One region of the Flintibacter sp. SJQ-8 genome, then DNA from elsewhere that is predicted to be linked to it. Evidence: riboswitches for the same ligand, from Rfam matches in the RefSeq annotation. Region 1 holds a riboswitch; the other holds the start of a gene.
The links. Region 1 has a riboswitch for thiamine pyrophosphate ahead of thiM (hydroxyethylthiazole kinase). Riboswitches for the same ligand answer to the same signal wherever they lie in the genome.
Positions count from the first base shown of each region.

Region 2: it holds a riboswitch for thiamine pyrophosphate, as region 1 does, so the genes downstream of both, thiW (energy coupling factor transporter S component ThiW) here and thiM (hydroxyethylthiazole kinase) in region 1, are expected to answer to the same signal.

Region 1 covers NZ_JBPJWR010000009.1:218,275-223,557, forward strand. Annotated here, with positions in the region: gene ACSAMP_RS07260 (hypothetical protein) at 1-298, opposite strand, end outside; gene ACSAMP_RS07265 (DUF378 domain-containing protein) at 446-640, opposite strand; gene cdd (cytidine deaminase) at 717-1,112, opposite strand; TPP riboswitch at 1,209-1,313, shown strand; gene thiM (hydroxyethylthiazole kinase) at 1,373-2,197, shown strand; gene thiE (thiamine phosphate synthase) at 2,184-2,822, shown strand; gene ACSAMP_RS07285 (hypothetical protein) at 2,865-3,149, opposite strand; gene thiD (bifunctional hydroxymethylpyrimidine kinase/phosphomethylpyrimidine kinase) at 3,167-3,964, shown strand; gene cytX (putative hydroxymethylpyrimidine transporter CytX) at 3,961-5,127, shown strand; gene ACSAMP_RS07300 (FAD:protein FMN transferase) at 5,186-5,283, opposite strand, start outside.
Region 2 covers NZ_JBPJWR010000004.1:283,894-289,176, forward strand. Annotated here, with positions in the region: gene gap (type I glyceraldehyde-3-phosphate dehydrogenase) at 1-10, opposite strand, end outside; gene ACSAMP_RS02300 (sensor histidine kinase) at 381-1,415, shown strand; gene thiW (energy coupling factor transporter S component ThiW) at 1,493-2,014, opposite strand; TPP riboswitch at 2,328-2,437, opposite strand; gene ftsH (ATP-dependent zinc metalloprotease FtsH) at 2,480-4,306, opposite strand; gene ACSAMP_RS02315 (QueT transporter family protein) at 4,557-5,105, opposite strand.

The DNA.
Region 1 (5,283 bases):
CGTTGCCGTTTAAGCCGGTGTGATAGGCGTCGTGCATCCGGTGCAGCCGCCGCCTGTCGTCAAAGGAAATTTCCCCGTCGGCCAGATAGCACTGGCCCAGGTATTGGATGCGGTCCAACAGGACTACCCGCAGTCCGGCCTGAAGGCCGTTGATCTTTTTCTCCTGCTCCGTCTCCACCCGGGCCGCGCCCGCCCGACGCCCCTCCCAGCGCTTCAGCCCCCACTGGATCACGTGATCCAGCAGCTTGATGGCCGCCGCCCCCACCCCGCCGGTGAGGACCATGGTCCACAGCTCCATTCTATGTATCCCTCCGTCCAAACTTTTCTTCTACCCCTGGCCGCCACGGGGCGGGGAGTTGCACGGTTTCGTCCACCAAACGGGAAAAAATGTGCAAAAAAATTGCCGGACGCAGCTGCGCCCGGCCTTTGGCTGGATAAGAAAAATTTATTTGCCGTCCCCCAGGCGAAACAGCAGGGAGACGCACCACACGGCGGACAGGCCCACCAGGGTATAGACGATCCGGCTGATGAGACTGGCGGAGCCGCCGCAGGCGAAGGCCACCAGGTCAAACTGAAACAGCCCCACACAGCCCCAGTTGATGCCGCCGATGACCAGCAGCGTCAGGGCGATCTTGTCCATTACCACGCTCGATCCCTCCTTTTCAAGAGCCATTGGGGATAGCTTGTCCAGAAAGGCGGAAGGCTATGCGTGATTTTTACTTCAGAGACAGGGGGCCGAAGCCGTGGGGCATGAGCTGGTCCAGAGTGGCCGTCTCGAACGCCCCGTCCCCCCGGGCGGCCAGCACCCGCAGCCCCGGGGCAAACTCATACAGCATCTGACGGCAGGCCCCGCAGGGCCAGCAGAAGTCGCTGCCCCGCCCGGCGATGGCAAGAGTCATCCAGCCGGTGCGCCGTCCCTCGCTCACCGCCTTCAGCAGCGCCGTGCGCTCGGCGCATATGGTGGAGCCAAAGGCGGCGTTTTCCACGTTGCAGCCGGTGAACACCGTGCCGTCGTCGCACAGCAGGGCGGCGCCCACGGGGAAGCGGGAGTATGGCACATAGGAAAATTCCTGCATTTTGATGGCCCGGTCCACCAGTTCCTGGTCGGTCATAGGGGTCAGCCTCCTTTAAATTTTGATCTCTGTTTTAAGCATACCCCACGGGAGAAAAACTTGCAATCTTCTTTTGTTGGGATTATAATAGCGTCCGTGAGAAAACAAGGGAGCTCGCAAACGGGCTGAGAGGAAGCTGTGCGCTTCGACCTGTGACCTGATTTGGGTAATGCCAACGTAGGGAGAGATGCGTTTACCTGTGCCGCAGGCCGTCTTTTCTGTCAGACGCGCCGCGGTTTTTTCTTTTGGAGGGAACACACTTGAATTTGGGCGACTATCTGTCCCGGGTCCGGCAGCAGGCCCCGGTGATCCACGCCATTTCCAACTATGTCACGGCCAACGACGTGGCCAATGTCCTGCTGGCCTGCGGGGCCAGCCCCATCATGGCCGACGACCCGGAGGAGAGCGCCTATATCACCGCCCTGTCCGCTGGCCTGGTGCTGAATCTGGGCACCCTCAGCCGCCGCCGGGTGCCCGCCATGGTCGCCTCGGGGGAGACGGCTGCCCGGCTGGGCCGCCCCATCCTGCTGGACCCGGTGGGCGCGGGGGCCAGCCCCATGCGCACCGACACCGCCCGGATGCTGCTCCAGCGCCTGCCCGTAACAGCCCTGCGGTGCAACGCGTCAGAGCTGCGGGCCATACTGTCCGGGGCCCACACCCACCGGGGGGTGGACGCAGACGGCCAGGACCGGCAGGGGGAGAGCGGCCTGTCCCACCAGATCGCCTTCGTCAAAAAAGCCGCCCGGCAGCTGGGCTGTCTGGTGGCCGTCACCGGGGAGACGGACCTGGTGAGCGACGGGGAGAGCTGCTTTGTCATCCACAATGGCCGCCCGGAGATGAGCCGGGTGACGGGGACGGGCTGTCAGCTGTCCGCCCTGTGCGCCGCCTTTCTGGCCGCCGCCCCGGACCGGTCTGTCAGCGCCCTGGCCGCCGCCGTGTGCGCCATGGGCCTGGCGGGGGAGATCGCCTGGGGGCACATGGCCCCCTATGACGGGAACGCCACCTATCGCAATCGCATCATCGACGCCGTCTGTCACCTGGACGGCGAGACGCTAAGCAAAGGAGCGCGCTATGAACTTCGATAGAGATTCTTTATTGCTCTACGCTGTGACGGACCGGGCCTGGCTGAAGGGCCAGACCCTGGCCCAGCAGGTGGAGCAGGCCCTGCTGGGCGGGGCAACCATGGTCCAGCTGCGGGAGAAGCAGCTGGACCTGCCCCATTTCCGCCGGGAGGCCCTGGAGATCCAGGCCCTGTGCCGCCGGTATGGGGTCCCCTTCCTTATCAACGACAACGTGGACCTGGCCCTGGACATCGGGGCCGACGGGGTCCACGTGGGCCAGGAGGACATGGAGGCCGGGCTGGTCCGGCAGAAGCTGGGGCCAGGCAAAATTCTGGGCGTGTCCGCCCATTCCCCGGAGGAGGCCCTGCGGGCCCAGGCTGCCGGGGCGGACTATCTGGGGGCCGGGGCCGTGTTCCACACGGGGACTAAGAGCAACGTGTCCACCCTGTCTTATGATACCCTGCGGGACATCTGCGCCGCTGTAAAGATCCCCGTGGTGGCCATCGGCGGCATCAGCGAGGGCAATATCCTCCAGCTCAAGGGCACCGGCATCGCCGGAGCCGCCGTGGTCTCCGCCCTCTTCGGGCAGCCCGACATTCAAGCCGCCGCGCAGCATATGCGCAAGCTGGCGGAGGAAGTTAGGAGTTAGGAAGTAGGAGTGATGAGTTGCGCGGGGAGACGGATTGCCACGTCACTTCGTTCCTCGCAATGACAGGCCGCCCCGGGCGGCCAAAAGCCCTCCTGCAAGGAGTTTCACGCCCGCAGGCGTGAAATAAAATAAGATCCGTTTTTCGCCGCGGCGTGTACGTGGCGAAAAACACTTCTCGCCCTGTAAGTGTGCGAGCGCAGCGAGTGCGCGCACAGGGTGCTTAACCCCACTCAAAAAAATGGCGGAGCCATTTTTTTGATATTCTTGCGACGGCTTGGGGGCACCACCTGCCGCCGCGTAATAAAACTTCAATGTGTTTTTAAGCAAGAAAGGAGAAACCTCACATGAAAACAGCATTGACGATCGCTGGAAGCGACTCCAGCGGAGGCGCCGGAATTCAAGCGGATATCAAGACCATGACGGCCAACGGCGTTTACGCCACCAGCGCCATCACGGCTCTCACCGCCCAGAACACCACCGGCGTCTATGGCATTCTCGAATCCACCCCCGAATTTCTGGCCAACCAGCTGGACTGCGTCTTCACGGACATCTTCCCCGACGCGGTGAAGACGGGCATGGTGTCCTCCACCGCCCTCATCGCCGTCATCGCGGACAAGCTGCGCCAGTATAAGGCCCGGAACATCGTGGTGGACCCGGTGATGGTGGCCACCAGCGGGGCCCGGCTCATCTCGGAGGAGGCGGTGGACGCCCTGAAGGAGAAGCTCCTCCCCCTGGCCACTCTGCTCACCCCCAACATCCCCGAGGCGGAGGTCCTGTCCGGCATGACCATCTCTGACCCCGCCGGGATGGAGCGGGCCGCCCGGGCCATCAGCGAGCAATACGGCTGCGCCGTGCTGTGCAAGGGCGGCCACCAGATCAGCGACGCCGACGACCTGCTGTGGCGGAATGGTGCCGGTGTCTGGTTCCGGGGCCGCCGCATCCAGAACAGCAACACCCACGGCACCGGCTGCACCCTGTCCAGCGCCATCGCCGCGAACCTGGCCAAGGGCTATGATCTGGACCGGTCCGTCCAGCGGGCGAAAGATTACATCTCAGGCGCCCTGGCCGCCATGCTGGATCTGGGAAAAGGCTCCGGCCCCATGGACCACATGTTTGATCTGAAGGGGGAGTTTGTCCGATGAAAAAGACCTCTACCCTGCAAAACGGCCTGATCTGGTTCGGCGCGGGCGTCTCCCTGGCCGAGATCTTGACGGGCACTTCTTTCGCCTCCCTTGGCCTGAGCCAGGGTCTGGCGGCCATCCTCCTGGGCCACATCATTGGCTGCGCCATGATGCTGCTGGCGGGCCTGATCGGCGGACGCACGGGCCGCACCGCCATGGAGACGGTGAAAATGAGCTTTGGCCAGCGGGGCGGCCTGCTGTTTGCCCTGCTGAACGTGCTGCAATTGGTGGGCTGGACGGCCATCATGATCTATGACGGGGCCCTGGCCATCGGCGGCATCTTCGCGGTGGGCCACTGGGTGTGGTGCCTGGTCATCGGGGCCCTCATCGTCCTGTGGATCGCCGTGGGCGTCACCGACCTGGGCTGGATCAACAAGCTGACCATGGCGGCCCTGTTTTTGCTGACCTTGGTGTTGTGCAAGGTCATCTTCTTCTCCGGCAACGCTGTCACCGCCGCCGGGGAGGCCATGTCCTTCGGCGCGGCGGTGGAGCTGGCGGTGGCCATGCCCCTGAGCTGGCTGCCCCTCATCAGCGACTACACCAGCCAGGCCCAAAAGCCCACCCAGGCCACCTGGGTCAGCGTCATCGTCTATGGCCTGGTGTCCTGCTGGATGTATGTCATCGGCATGGGGGCCGCCATGTTCACCGGGGAGTATGACATCGCTGTCATTATGGTGAAGGCGGGCCTGGGCGTGGCCGCCCTGGTCATCCTGGTCTTCTCCACCGTGACCACCACGTTTTTGGACGCCTGGTCCGCCGGTATCTCCGCCGAGTCCCTGTCCCACAAGCTGGACGGGAAGAAGACGGCCATCGTTGTGACCATCGTGGGCGTGGCGGGGGCCATCCTGTTCCCCATGGACGACATCACCGGGTTCTTGTATCTCATCGGCTCGGTGTTTGCCCCCATGATCGCCGTGCAGATCGCTGACCACTTTATTCTGCGCCGGGACCGGTTCGACGTGCTGGCCGATGGCCGGAATTTGATTATCTGGCTCATCGGCTTTGCCGCCTATCGCTGGCTGATGGGGGTGGACACCCCCGTGGGCTACACCCTGCCCGACATGGTGCTCACCGTGGTCCTGTGCCTGCTGGCGGACAAGGTGCTGCCCAAACAGCAGGGCTGATCTCGTCTGCATATAAGAACGTCCCCCGTCGATCCTAAAAAAATCGGCGGGGGATGCCTTATCTCTGGATGACCTGCACCGGCGTGTCGGCGTGGTCCTGGGTGAGGGCAAACCGGTCCGTCAGCCCCTGGGTGAGGTAGACGGAGCCGTCGTCGG
Region 2 (5,283 bases), on a different contig from region 1:
TAATGCTCATGTTGAATGACTCCTTTTTGATTCATATTCACGCTTTGGAATTTTGAATGCTTGTTGCTTGGAACTGTCCCTATTATACCCCCGTTGCAAGAATTTTGGTAGTGGTTTTTTTCCTATAAATCCAAAAGATTTTTTATTAAAATTAGCCATACCGTGGGTAAGCCCGGCCTTATACTAAAAAGGCGGCAGCTCCGGGGGCTTAAAAGCGGAGTAAACCGGCTGTTCGACAAAATTTACGGTTTTTCACTTTTGTTCTCGCCGGGTGTGGTAAACTTTGGTATAATCACTGTGAACGTAAACTGCACAAAGACGGCCCACCGACACAGGCAGCCAGAGAGAAATGAGCCGATCACAGGTTTGGAGGAGTCACCATGTCCGACGTGCAAGAGCTGCGCGAGAGCTTTTTGAACGCATTCCCGGCGGCGGCGCTGCTGCTGTGGCAGGACCGGATCGTGGCCGTCAACGGGGCGGTCCGGCGGCGGCTGCCTCAGCTGGAGCCGGGGGAGCCGATACCCCCGGAGCTGCTGGCCCTCTCCGGGGAGGGCGGCGGTCTGGTCACCCTGGGCGGCGCGGCCTGGCGGGTCCAGCTGACCGAGACGAAGTGGGGGCGGCTGGCCGTGCTGATCCCCGCGCCCCAACCGGCGCTGACCGACCCCCAGCTGGACGGGGCCCTGCGCCAGATGCGCACCTATCTGGCCCAGATGCAGCTGGCGGCGGCGGATATCCCCCCGGCCTCTCAGGGGATGTTCTGGAAGAGCTATTATCAGCTCTTCCGCCTGACGGACAACCTGGACCTGCTCCGCCAGCTGGGCCAGCCCGGGACGCGGGACTTTCACCCCGCGGCCATGGACCTGGCCGCCCTGTGCCGCAAGGTGGTGGACGGCTGCGCCGGTCTTTTGGGGGCGGAGGGCGTCGTCCTGACCTATCACAGCGCCCTGTCCTCCCTGCTCATCCCCGGGGACTCAGGGCTGCTGGAGCACGTGCTGCTGGAGCTGATCGCCAACGGAGCCCGGTGGACAGGCCGGGGGCCATTGACCCTGTCCCTGCGGCGGCTGGGCACCCGAGCCGTGGTCACCGTGGCCCCGGGGTCGGCCCCACCCCCCCAGCAGCTGGACGCTCTGCTGGGGCGTGAGAGCGACTATGGCGTCCCCCGCCCCGGCTCGGGGGCCGGATTGGGGATGCCCCTGGCCGGGATCATTGCCCGGCTCCACGGGGGCAGCCTGATGGTAAATTCCTCCGAAGCTGGCGTCCCGGCGGCGATTTTAGCCCTGCCCACCGGGCCTATGCCCACCCGGGTGACGGTGCGCACCCCGCGCTTGCAGCGGGACGGCGGCCTGTCCGTTCCCCTGGTGGCCCTGGCCGACGTGCTGCCCGCCCGGCACTTCGTCCCCGGCACAAAGCCTTAAAAAAACGATCAGATAAAACTGCGGCGCAGCCCTTTTACAGATGGGCTGCGCCGCAGTTTTCTTATAATGATCTTGTCTTACTGCTCCAGGGCCGCGCCCATGGTCTTCAAAGCGCCGGTGCGCTTCAGGGCGGCCACTAAGATACCGGCCAGAATAGAACCGGCCACAGTGGAGATGAGGAAGGGGATGATATAGGCATAGAAGGCCACAGCGGCGGCGCTGACGTTCATAAACAGCACAGCCACGGGATAGGCGGCCAGACCGCCGATGATGCCGGTGCCGAACACCTCGCCCACCAGCGTGGCGGCCAGGTTCTTGGTCTTCCAGAAGACCAGACCGCACAGCAGGGCCCCGCACATGCTGCCCGGGAAGGCCATCAGGCTGCCCACGCCCAGCAGGTTGCGGATGAGGCTGGCCCCAAAGGCCACACCCACCCCGTACCAAGGGCCCAGGAACACGGCGCACAGGATGTTGACCATGTGCTGCACCGGGGCGCACTTGCTGCCAAAGACGGGGAAGACGATGAACATGCTGCCCACCACGGCCAGGGCGCACAGCAGCCCGGCCACCGCCAGCTTTTTCACATTGGACTGATTCATGGTGTAAAACTCCTTTTTCAAACGGGGAAAAACCGCGCAAAAGGCCCGCAGCGTTTCCCTCTCTCTCGGCTTTTCGCCGGTGAACAGGGCCGAAAAAGCACGTGGCTTTTTCGGTTCGGTCGAGACTTGCTGGTCTCCTCTCACGCCGGAACACGGCTTCCCATCGCTGCGATCTGGCCCGGACCCAGGGCGCTCCCCCTCGGTCCGCTCCCGGCCCTGGGCCGGGACGCCTGGTTTTTTTCCACATCCCCCCTGAAAAAAGTGGATACACCGAAAACGGGGGCGGCCCCAAAGGACCGCCCCCGTCAAAGCTCTCTATGACCGGCAAACGTCCCTCCGGCGGCATGACCCGCATCAGGTGAAAGGGTCGGAGCGCACTTGCTCCCTCTCAGCCCGACAGCCCGGGCTCCCCTGCTTGCAGTGTTTATCATACGCCCCCGGTGGGGCTTTGTCAAGACGGGCCGATCACACTTTTCCGTCGGTACGGAGCATGTCCATGAACTCCTCCCCGGTGATGGTCTCCTTCTCATACAGGAAGTTGGCCAGCTTGTCCAGGCTGTCCCGGTTGTCCCGGAGGATGGTCATGGCCTTGTCATACTCCTTCTGGATGGTCTCGGTAACCAGGCGGTCCATGCGGGCCTGGGTCTCCGGGGAGCAGGCCAGAGAGGCGTCCCCGCCCAGGTATTGGTTGCTCATGGTCTCGAAGGCGGCAAAACCGAATTCCCGGCTCATGCCGAAGCGGGCGATCATGGAGCGCACCAATTTTGTCGCCTGTTCAATGTCGTTGGAGGCCCCGGTGGTGATGGAGCCGAAAACCAGCTCCTCCGCCGCCCGTCCGCCGGTGTAGGTGCAGACCTTGTTCAGCAGCTCCTCCTTGGACATGAGGAAGTGGTCCCCGTTGTCCACCTGGAGGGTATAGCCCAGGGCCCCGGAGGTGCGGGGGATGATGGTGATCTTCTGCACGGGGGCGGAGTGGGTCTGCATGGCGGCGACTAAGGCGTGGCCCGTCTCGTGATAGGCCACGATCTTCTTCTCCTGGTCAGACAGCACCCGGCTCTTCTTTTGGTACCCGGCGATGACCACCTCCACGCTCTCCTGAAGGTCCTCCTGGGTGGCAAAGCCACGCCCGTCCCGCACGGCCCGCAGGGCGGCCTCGTTGACGATGTTGGCCAGCTCCGCGCCGGACGCGCCGGAGGCCATTCTGGCGATAGGGGCAAAGTCCACCCCGTCGGCCAGACGGATCTTCTTGGCGTGGACCTTTAAGATGTCGATGCGGCCCTGTAAATCGGGCAGTTCAACAGGGATGCGCCGGTCAAAGCGGCCCGGGCGCAGCAGGGCGGGGTCCAGGGAGTCGGGCCGGTTGGTGGCCGCCAGGACCACCACGCCCTTGCTGCCGTCAAATCCGTCCATCTCGGTGAGCAGCTGGTTCAGGGTCTGCTCCCGCTCGTCGTTGCCGCCGGAGAACTGGCCGTCACGCTTTTTGCCGATGGTATCGATCTCGTCGATGAAAATGATGCAGGGGGCCTTCTCGTTGGCCTGCTTGAACAGGTCCCGGACCTTGGCCGCCCCCCGGCCCACGAACATCTCTACAAATTCCGACCCGGCGATGGAGAAGAAGGGGACGTTTGCCTCACCGGCCACGGCCTTGGCCAGCAGTGTTTTGCCGGTGCCCGGAGGGCCCACCAGTAGGGCGCCCTTGGGCAGCTTGGCTCCAATTTCCCGGTATTTCTCCGGGTCGTGGAGGAAGTCCACGATCTCCCCCAGCAGCTCCTTGGCCTCGTCCTCCCCGGCCACGTCGGCAAAGCGGATGCCGGTGGAGGAGGGCACATATACTTTCGCCCCGGAGCCGCCGCCCATGCCGAACATCATGCCGTCTTTGCCGCCCACGGCCTTCTGCATCCGGCGGTTGATAAAGTAGCCGATGAGCATAAAGGGCACCAGGGGCAGCACCCAGTTCACCAGCAGGCTGGTCATGGCGGAGGGCTGGGTGTCGATCTGCTGGAACTTGGCCCCGGAGTCGTAAAGGCGCTGGGTGCGCCCGGCGTCCTCGGTGGCCACGGTCTCATAGATCTTGCCGTCCTTGTCGGTGAACAGGATCTGGTCATCCCGGATCTCCACCTGGTCGATCTGCTTCTCGTCCGTCATGGACATGAACACGTCATAGGTCACGTTTTCAATGCGGCTCTTGTTCATAGAGGGGAACAGCGTCGCGTTGAGCAGCAGCAGAATGGCCAGGGTGAGCAGATAGTAGTATACCAGGGGTTTTTTCGATGGCTTTTTGATCTCTTGCATCTTGAAGATCATCCTCTCTGGGTGTGTCGTTCATTTCTTTTGGTTTCCCGCTCCCCTGGGGGGAGCGAAAACCTGTGGATACGCGATCAGAAAATCGTTAACCGGTTAATGGATATAGTAGCAAAAGACCGGGACAAAATCCCGGTGTAAGTGTAAACAATTTATGACCAAACTATGAACGTGACCCAGAAAGAAAAGGGGGGCGGCCAGACTCCACTTGTCCGGCCGCCCCCTCGCCCGGCAGCAGCGGTCAGCCCTGACCGCTCACGCGGGTCTTTAACCCCAGCCGGTCCAGTTTGTCGGCGGGGATCATCTCCCGGAAAAAGCTCACCCGGGGCAGCACGCCCAGCAGCAGCTGGCCCAGCACGGCGCTGGCGATCAGCTCGCCCAGGCCCACGGTGAAGGCGTTAAAGGCATAGGCCGTCCAAAAGGCCCCACCGGTGCCCCCCTCGGCAAAGGCGATCACCGCCCCCACGATGACGGCGTTGCACACCACCGGGGGCAGGGGAGCCAGCCAGCGATTGCGCAGGCTCTGGGTCCACAGGCAGGCGATGAGGGTGGCGGCGGAACCGGCCACCACGTCCAGCAGGCCATAGGGGGAGAGCAGGTTGGCGATGAGGCAGCCCACGAACAGCCCCGGCGTGGCGGCGGGGAACAGGAAGGGCAGCACGGTCAGCGCCTCGGCAAAGCGGATCTGCACCCCGCCATACTGGGGGATGGGCAAGGCCATGGTGAGCACAGCATACACCGCGGCCAGCATGGCCGCCAGGGTGAGATCGCGAACAGAGAATTTAGACATAAAAAAACCTCCATTTTCTTCTTTAGAGAACGGCGAGACTGAAATTTTTTCGGTCCCCCGAACGAACACAGCTTTTCCTCCCCCCGTGGCCGGGCGTTCCACGCATTTGGGGCAGCGGGCTGTGCTTGGACGAGATGTGGAAACTCGTCAAGGGGTATCTTACCACAGCCCGCCCCCG